DNA from 4 places in the Bacillus cereus group sp. Bce041 genome. Region 3 is predicted to be linked to each of the others. Evidence: riboswitches for the same ligand, from Rfam matches in the RefSeq annotation. Region 3 holds a riboswitch; each other region holds the start of a gene.

Region 1 (2,207 bases), on a different contig from region 3:
GAACAAAATCAACTGCTCCTTTCGGTGTAGCAGCTCCTAAAAAACGATGTTTTACAAGCGATTGTCTCCCGCTTTTATCTGCAAATAATTTCTGGATTAGCTGATTGGTTAGTTCATTTGCTTTATTAAAATCTATATTATCAATATATATCTTCTCCCACTCATCATGTATAACCAATGCCTCTTTAAAACGTGCGTAAGCAGACTGAAAAGCTTTGCTTGCTTCTGAAACAAATCTTTCAATTTCTAACTTCTGCTTTCTTAGTTTATCTGAGTCCCAAGCAATTCCTAAATTTATATACTCTTCAACAACTCCTGGCATTTTTGGCTCAATAACATGCGGCGATGTCCCATCAACAATTCCTACTTTTAATTGTGGGATAATTACACCATCAACCGATTTATTATCAGAAGAACAATGTAAAAATTCAATATCATATCCTTTTTCAATCCATTCACGACCTATTGCCTTTATTAAAGAAGATTTTCCCGTTCCTGGGCCACCCTTTAAGATAAATAATCTGTCTAATCCTTTTAAATTCTCTTCGTATAAATTGTGAAATCCCCTAGCTGTATTACCACCAGCATAATAATTTAATACATTTCCTGTCACTGCACTCACTCCTTCGCAGCATTCTATTTACATAAGCTACAATATGCGAGCAGCTTTATTTGGGTGAATACCTATTTTGTATTGCACGCAAAAAGGAAATGAATTACAATTTAAATATCGGAAAATTCCGATTTTAAAAACTGAATACTTCTTTATCAAGAGAGGCAGAGGGACCGGCCCTTTGAAGCCCAGCAACCTCAGTTTATACAAACTGAATAGGTGCTAATTCCTGCAAAATGCAATGCATTTTGGAAGATAAAACTCAACTAGCATGTAAAGCTCATCTTTCTTGATACTGAAGGATGAGCTTTTTATTATTTGAAAAACATATATTGGAGGTATGTAAAATGAAAGTAATTGATTTATCACAAACATTTGAAAATAATATGTCTCAATTTCCTGGAACACCTAAAATACAACTAGAAGCTGTTACAAGTGTTGAAGAATCAGGATATCAAGTTACAGATTTTCATTCTGTCGTTCATGTTGGCACGCATTGTGATGCTCCTGCGCATTTTATTTCAGGCGCAACGACCATCGATCAATTACCGCTGGATCAATTTGTAGGTGAAGCTGTTCTTATAGATGTAACACATATTCAAGAGCGAAAATTACCTAAGACAGTATTGCATAATACTGACATAAAAGAAGGTGATATTGTTATTTTTCATTCTAATCTATCCACAAAATGGAATACAGAAGCTTATGAGAAGGAAGCATTTTATCTTTCTGAAGAATTAGCTAAAGAACTAGTGCGATTAAAAGTAAAATCTATCGGTTTAGATTTCATTTCTCCTGATGAAGTCACAACAGAAACATCACCGATTCATCACATATTACTAGGGAATGATATTTACTTAATTGAAAACTTAACAAATCTAGATGCTATCGAAGCAAAACGTTTCTTTTTCTCAGCAGCACCTTTAAAAATTAAAAATAGTGACGGTGCTTTCGCAAGAGCATTTGCTGTTATTTTTTAAACACAGCCTATAAAAAAAGCAAAGGCCACTACTGGTCTTTGCTTCTATATTTTCTATTTAAATTAAGAAAGAATTGTTCCACACGAGGACGCACCCAAGCTAAACAATCTATCTCTTTCTTCTTTGTGCAAGCTATCTCTTCTCCATCTACCATTTCAACAAGTTCTAGTTCTAACAGTTGCCTCGTGAATGCTAACATATTCACTTCTTCGGATGGATACTCTTCTTTTAATTTATCCTCAATTTCCCCCAATAAAAAACCGTCACGCATCATTGCCAATGCATCAATCCAAAGTGGCGGCATTTCATATTTTTCTCCTGTAATTGTATCTTTTACAATATAATTCTTTTGCTCTTTTCGAAATTGAATCGTGTGTAAACATACAGTCGAATTTAATGTTAATTCCATCATACCACCTCTTTCATAATATCTGCATAGAAAAAAGGATGCGTGTGCACCCCTTCTTATCTTTTCATAACACTACTGAACCGCTACATGAGCAATCAATCTCATGTCGATATTTTCCTCCATTATAAACGAAGTATTTTATAAAAAAAACCCTTCTTGAAACATTTTATAAAATGTTTATATTTACACAACAAGAACACTTTTC
Region 2 (2,207 bases), on a different contig from region 3:
TGTGCATGGAGATGTGCCGAGTAGCTCGTGAAGAGAGTATGTCATTAGACGTTGTTTCTGGGGGAGAATTATATACTGCGCTCCAAGCAGGATTTCCGGCATCACGTATTCATTTTCATGGAAATAATAAAACAGAAGAAGAAATAGTGATGGCTCTTCAGGCGAATATCGGTTGTTTTGTCGTAGATAATTTCTTTGAATTAGAAGTTTTACACGATTTAGCGATGCAACATGGGAAATTTGTGAACATATTAATTCGTGTAACGCCTGGAGTAGAGGCGCACACACATGAATATATTACAACAGGTCAAGATGATTCGAAATTTGGATTTGGTGTTTCAAACGGTCAAGCGATGCAGGCAATTGGATTTGCTTTACAAAAATCAAATTATAATGTGCTAGGGATCCATTCACATATTGGGTCGCAAATATTTGAAACAGCTGGTTTTGTTCGAGCAATTGAAGTTCTTCGCCAATTTTTAGAAGAAGTGAGAGAGCAAACAAACTATGTAGTAAAAGTGTTAAATGTAGGCGGGGGATTTGGAATACGTTACACAGAGTCAGATACACCATTAACTCTTGAGACATATGTGCGAGCTGTAACAAGTGCAGTGAGAGAACAATTTACTGTATGTGAATATCCATTGCCAGAAATATGGATTGAGCCAGGCCGTAGCATTGTAGGTGATGCTGGGACAACAATTTATACAGTTGGATCTGTGAAAGATATTCCTGGTATTCGGAAATATGTATCAGTCGATGGTGGAATGACAGATAATTTAAGACCTGCTTTATATAGTGCGCGTTATGAAGCGATGTTAGCGAATCGAGGGAATGATGAGAATGAGGAACTCGTTTCGATTGCTGGGAAATGCTGTGAGAGTGGAGACATGTTGATTTGGGATATTCATTTACCGAAAGTCGCTGCTTCTGATTTACTAGCAGTTTCCTGTACAGGAGCATACGGGTACTCGATGGCGAATAATTACAATCGGATTCGAAGACCAGCCGTTGTCTTTGCAAAAGGCGGAACATCGCAAGTAGTTGTGGAACGCGAAACATATGAAAATATTATTGGGAACGATCGCATACGTATTAAAGAGCTTGTCTAAATAGGAAAAGGAGTTGTTCGAATGGACAATTCCTTTTTTATAAAATAAAATAATTAAAATATATCGGAAAACTAGGATTGAAAAAAATCAGAATTGTGATAAAATACAAATACAAAGCTTATCAAGAGAAGCGGAGGGAACTGGCCCGAAGAAGCTCGGCAACCTGCTTATAGAAAGCAAGGTGCTAAATCCAGCAAAATGGGATCCATTTTGAAAGATAAGGTAAAATATATTACCGAACAGTCTTTTCGAAATGGGAAAGATTTTTTTTATGAATAAAAAGGGGGGCTGTTCGCGTGAGTGTACGGGAACATTTTGATGAAGTATCCGAGAAGATTGAAGCGATGCTTGCTGATATGAAATATGGTTCAATTACAATTGTTGTGCAAGATGGAAAAGTAATTCAGTTAGAGAAAAGTGAAAAAGTACGTTTAAAGTGAAAAGCGCTGACTAGAAAAACTAGAGGCGGTTTTAACCTATTTTCATTAGGTTAAAACCGTCTTTTTGCTTTTACAGGGGGAAAAAACATGTTGACGTATGAAACGTGGGAAGAAAATGTTGTTTCGTTTTCGGAAGAAGATGAAACAAAAGGTGCGTTATCAGTATTAAATTGGGCTTATAAAGAATATAAAGATGAGGTTGTCTACGCATGTAGCTTTGGGGTGGAAGGTATGGTATTGCTGCACATTATAAACCAAGTAAATCCATCTGCTAAAGTTGTATTTTTGGATACAAATGTTCATTTTCAAGAAACGTATGAATTAATTCAAAAAGTGCGGGAACGATTTCCTTCATTGAATATTATAGAAAAACAGCCAGAACTTACACTTGATGAACAGGCGAAGTTGCATGGTGAAAAACTGTGGGAGAGCAATCCGAATCTTTGTTGTAAGATTAGAAAAATTTTACCTTTAGAAAAATCATTAGTCGTGGAAAAAGCATGGATATCGGGCTTAAGAAGGGAACAATCAGAAACACGTAAGCATACAAAGTTTATAAATCAAGATCATCGTTTTCAATCTATTAAAGTTTGTCCACTCATTCATTGGACGTGGAAAGAAGTTTGGCGATATGTATACAAACATAGCTTGCCGT
Region 3 (2,207 bases):
ACATAACGGTGTAAAAATGCCTTGGTTTGGTTTAGGTGTTTTTAAAGTAGAAGATGGTTCAGAAGTAATTGATTCTGTAAAAGCAGCAATTAAAAATGGCTACCGCAGCATCGATACTGCAGCAATCTATCAAAATGAAGAAGGCGTTGGGCAAGCGATTCGTGAATCCGGTGTTTCACGTGAAGAATTATTTATTACCTCAAAAGTATGGAATAGCGATCAAGGATATGAAACAACGCTTCAAGCATTTGAAACTACATTAGAGAAATTAGGTCTAGAATATTTAGATTTATATTTAGTACATTGGCCTGTAAAAGGGAAATATACTGAATCATGGAAAGCATTAGAAACACTTTATAAAGATGGCCGTGTTCGCGCTATCGGTGTGAGTAATTTCCACATTCACCACTTACAAGACGTATTTGAAATTGCTGAAATTAAGCCAATGGTCAACCAAGTGGAATACCACCCACGTTTAGCACAAGAAGAGTTACATGCATTCTGTAAAGAACATAATATCCAGCTTGAAGCTTGGTCACCATTAATGCAAGGACAACTACTAGATAATCCAACGTTACAAGAAATTGCGACAAAATATAATAAATCAACTGCGCAAATTATTTTACGTTGGGATTTACAAAACGAAGTTGTAACAATTCCCAAATCAATTAAAGAACATCGCATTATTGAAAATGCAAACATCTTCGACTTTGAATTAAGTGCTGATGATATGAAAGCAATTCAAGCTTTAAATGAAGATCGTCGCGTTGGTCCAGATCCAGATAACTTTAACTTCTAGTAGAAAAACCACTGCCATATGCAGTGGTTTTTTCATTTAAGAAAACTGAAAATTTAAACTATATTTCATTTAGTTGACACTTCATTATTCAAGGTGTAAGATTTTGAATTATCAAAGAAACACAAAAATTAATAAAATTTATTCGTTTACTCATTGTATCAAGAGAGGTGGAGGGACTGGCCCTTTGAAACCTCGGCAACAGGTTCATTTTGAATACTGTGCCACTTCCTGCAAGCTTTATGCTTGAAAGATAGAATGAGGGACTTCGTTTATATACGGGTGCATAACTTGTACGTAAAAATCCCTCTTTCTCAATATGAAAAGAGGGATTTTTTATTTTTCATTTCCCTCATCATCATCCAAACTTAATTATTTAGGAGGAAAATCAAATGAAAAAGAAGTTTGTACCCGGTATTGCATCAGTTGTAGGAGTAAGTATTTTATTAACTGGTTGCGGTAGTTATAAAAACGAAGCAAGCGGAGCAAATGCAAAAGACGAGGCACCTAGTAAACAGGTTTTAAACTTATCTTCACCTACTGAAATACGAACAATGGATACGGCTCGTGCTACAGATACTGATTCTGGTCAAGTAATGAGAAACGTATTTGAAGGTTTGTATAATCTTGGTGAAGGTAACAAACCTGTTCCTGGTGTTGCAAAATCTCATGAAGTAAGTGGCGATAAAACGAAATACACATTCCATTTGCGAGATTCAAAATGGTCAAACGGCACTCCTGTTACAGCTAAAGATTTTGTGTTCGCTTGGCAACGTGCCGTAGATCCAGCAACAGCCTCTGAATATGCATTTTTATTCTTTGATATTAAAAACGCAACAAAAATTAACAACAAAGAACTTCCAGCCGACCAACTTGGTGTAAAAGCAGTTGATGACCATACGTTTGAGGTAGAATTAGAGCGTCCTGTTCCTTATTTTATTAGCTTAACAGCGTTCCCAACATTTCTACCAATTAATGAGGAATTCTTTAAAGTACAAGGTGATAAGTACGCTTTAGAAGATAATACAATCTTGTACAATGGAGCTTTTACACTAAGCGATTGGAAGCACGAACAAAGCTTTAAATTTAAGAAGAACCCTACCTATTGGGATAAAGATACTGTCAAACTAGAAGAAATCAATTTTAATGTCGTAAAAGAAAAATCAACAGAAGTAAATTTATTCGAGTCAAAACAATTAGATCGTATAAAACTAACATCTGACTTCGTCGATAAATATAAAAAGGATGCTAACTTTAAAGAACGTCCAAACGTAGGCGTACAATTTTTACGTATGAATCAACAAAACAAAGTACTTCAAAACGTTTCTGCACGCCAAGCAATTGATCAAACAATTGATAGAAAATCCTTTGTAAATACGTTATTAAATGATGGCTCTACACCAACATTTGG
Region 4 (2,207 bases), on a different contig from region 3:
TCTTTCCAGTATTTTGTAAAGAGAAAAATAAGAATGGGGCTGAAAAAATGAAAGTCGCATGTATTCAAATGGATATTGTTTTTGGAGATGTAGAAAAAAATATTGAGAATGCTAAAAATAAAATAAGTGAAGCTATGAAGGAAAGGCCAGATGTTATCGTCTTACCAGAACTATGGACAACAGGATATGATTTAACGAGACTTTCTGAAATTGCAGATAGGGATGGAGTGGAAATGAAAGAAAAGTTAATAGAATGGGCGAAGCGATATGATGTACATATTGTTGGTGGGTCCATAGCAAAGCAAACAGAGCAAGGCGTTACAAATACGATGTATGTTGTAAATAATGAAGGACAGTTAGTCAACGAATATAGTAAAGTACATTTATTTCAGCTTATGGATGAACATAAATATTTAATAGCTGGTAATGGTACGGGCGAATTTAAGCTAGATGATGTTGAATGCGCTGGAACAATTTGTTATGATATTCGTTTTCCAGAGTGGATGCGTGTTCATACTGCTAAAGGGGCAAAAGTATTATTTGTTGTAGCTGAATGGCCATTAGTTCGTTTAGCACATTGGCGTTTGCTATTGCAAGCAAGAGCAGTTGAAAATCAGTGTTATGTTGTTGCGTGTAATAGAGCAGGGAAGGATCCGAATAATGTGTTTGCAGGTCATTCTTTAATTGTGGATCCTTGGGGTGAAGTTGTAGTAGAGGCGAATGAAGAGGAATCAATTTTATTTGGAGAGCTTGAATTCGAGAAAATTAAAGAAGTACGTAAAGGAATTCCAGTTTTTGCGGATCGCCGTCCAGAATTATACAAATAAAATGTTGACAAGTGATTTTTATTCTTGGTATAGTCTTCAACATAAAGTTAAAAATTCAAAAAATTATACAACTCTTATCAAGAGCAGGTGGAGGGATTTGGCCCGATGAAGCCCAGCAACCGACCGTAATACCATTGTGAAATGGGGCGTTTATTACGCCAAAAGGCACGGTGCTAATTCCAGCAGAAAGTAAAACTTTCTGGCAGATAAGAGGGGAGAAGATAAACTTCAAACCTCTTTCTTAGTGGAAAGAGGTTTTTCTATGTTAGAAAAACCTCTGAATTTAAAAAGGGGGAGAAGAAGATGGGATATTATTCATTAACAGAAATAACAGCTGTACAATATGCGAAAGATCATGGCTATTTTGAAGAGAAGGCAAATGTCATTTGTCATGAAATTGGAGATGGAAACTTAAATTACGTGTTCAAATTAGATGATGGAGAGAAATCCATTATAATAAAACAAGCACTGCCTTATGCGAAAGTAGTTGGTGAAAGCTGGCCATTGTCTATAAAAAGAGCAACGATTGAAAGCAAGGCATTACAAATTTTTGCGCAGTATGTACCGGATTATGTTCCAGTAGTGTACAGTCATGACGAAGAGTTAGCGATAACGGTAATAGAAGACTTATCAAGACTAACAATTACAAGAAAAGGATTAATAGACGGAGAAGAATATCCGCTTTTATCCCAGCATATTGGTCGTTTTCTAGCACATGTTTTATTTTACACTTCAGATTTTGGTTTACAGTCAGAAGAGAAGAGGATACTAGAAGGTACCTTTGTAAATCCGGACCTATGTAAAATTACAGAGGATTTAGTGTTTACAGATCCGTTTGGGCATTATGATACAAATGATTATGAGCCAGATTTACAGCTCGTGGTTGATGAACTTTGGAGTGATAAAACTTTAAAACTAAAAGTAGCACAATATAAATATAAGTTCTTAACAAGAAAAGAAACTCTTATTCATGGTGATTTACATACTGGTAGTATTTTTTCGTCACCTTCTGAAACGAAAGTGATTGATCCAGAATTTGCGACATATGGCCCATTTGGGTTTGACATAGGTCAATTTATTGCAAATCTATTATTAAATGCGTTATCTAGAGAAGAAGAAAAGAGAAGTGTACTATTTTTCCATATAGAAAAGACGTGGAGTTATTTTGTAGAGACTTTTACAAAGTTATGGATTGGAGAAGGTGTAGAAGCATATACGAAAGAAAAACAATGGTTACCAATTATTTTGCAAAATATCTTTACTGATGCTGTTGGATTTGCCGGATGTGAACTAATTCGTAGAACAATTGGTTTAGCTCATGTAGCAGATTTAGATGAAATAGAAAATAAAGAAACAAGAATTCAAGCTAAGAAACAAGCG

The links. A riboswitch is a leader RNA that binds a small molecule or an ion and turns the genes downstream of it on or off. The one in region 3 is predicted to bind S-adenosylmethionine.
Positions count from the first base shown of each region.
Region 1: it holds a riboswitch for S-adenosylmethionine, as region 3 does, so the genes downstream of both, ACUN13_RS21640 (cyclase family protein) here and ACUN13_RS28535 (peptide ABC transporter substrate-binding protein) in region 3, are expected to answer to the same signal.
Region 2: it holds a riboswitch for S-adenosylmethionine, as region 3 does, so the genes downstream of both, ACUN13_RS08350 (YezD family protein) here and ACUN13_RS28535 (peptide ABC transporter substrate-binding protein) in region 3, are expected to answer to the same signal.
Region 4: it holds a riboswitch for S-adenosylmethionine, as region 3 does, so the genes downstream of both, mtnK (S-methyl-5-thioribose kinase) here and ACUN13_RS28535 (peptide ABC transporter substrate-binding protein) in region 3, are expected to answer to the same signal.

Region 1 is NZ_JBQXON010000007.1:134,924-137,130, forward strand. Features, by position in the region: gene ACUN13_RS21635 (PRK06851 family protein) at 1-613, opposite strand, end outside; SAM riboswitch class I at 763-875, shown strand; gene ACUN13_RS21640 (cyclase family protein) at 961-1,593, shown strand; gene ACUN13_RS21645 (hypothetical protein) at 1,622-2,002, opposite strand.
Region 2 is NZ_JBQXON010000002.1:465,536-467,742, reverse strand. Features, by position in the region: gene lysA (diaminopimelate decarboxylase) at 1-1,112, shown strand, start outside; SAM riboswitch class I at 1,228-1,336, shown strand; gene ACUN13_RS08350 (YezD family protein) at 1,409-1,552, shown strand; gene ACUN13_RS08345 (phosphoadenylyl-sulfate reductase) at 1,640-2,207, shown strand, end outside.
Region 3 is NZ_JBQXON010000018.1:27,939-30,145, forward strand. Features, by position in the region: gene ACUN13_RS28530 (aldo/keto reductase) at 1-799, shown strand, start outside; SAM riboswitch class I at 952-1,056, shown strand; gene ACUN13_RS28535 (peptide ABC transporter substrate-binding protein) at 1,189-2,207, shown strand, end outside.
Region 4 is NZ_JBQXON010000001.1:326,165-328,371, reverse strand. Features, by position in the region: gene ACUN13_RS01610 (carbon-nitrogen family hydrolase) at 1-827, shown strand, start outside; SAM riboswitch class I at 899-1,040, shown strand; gene mtnK (S-methyl-5-thioribose kinase) at 1,131-2,207, shown strand, end outside.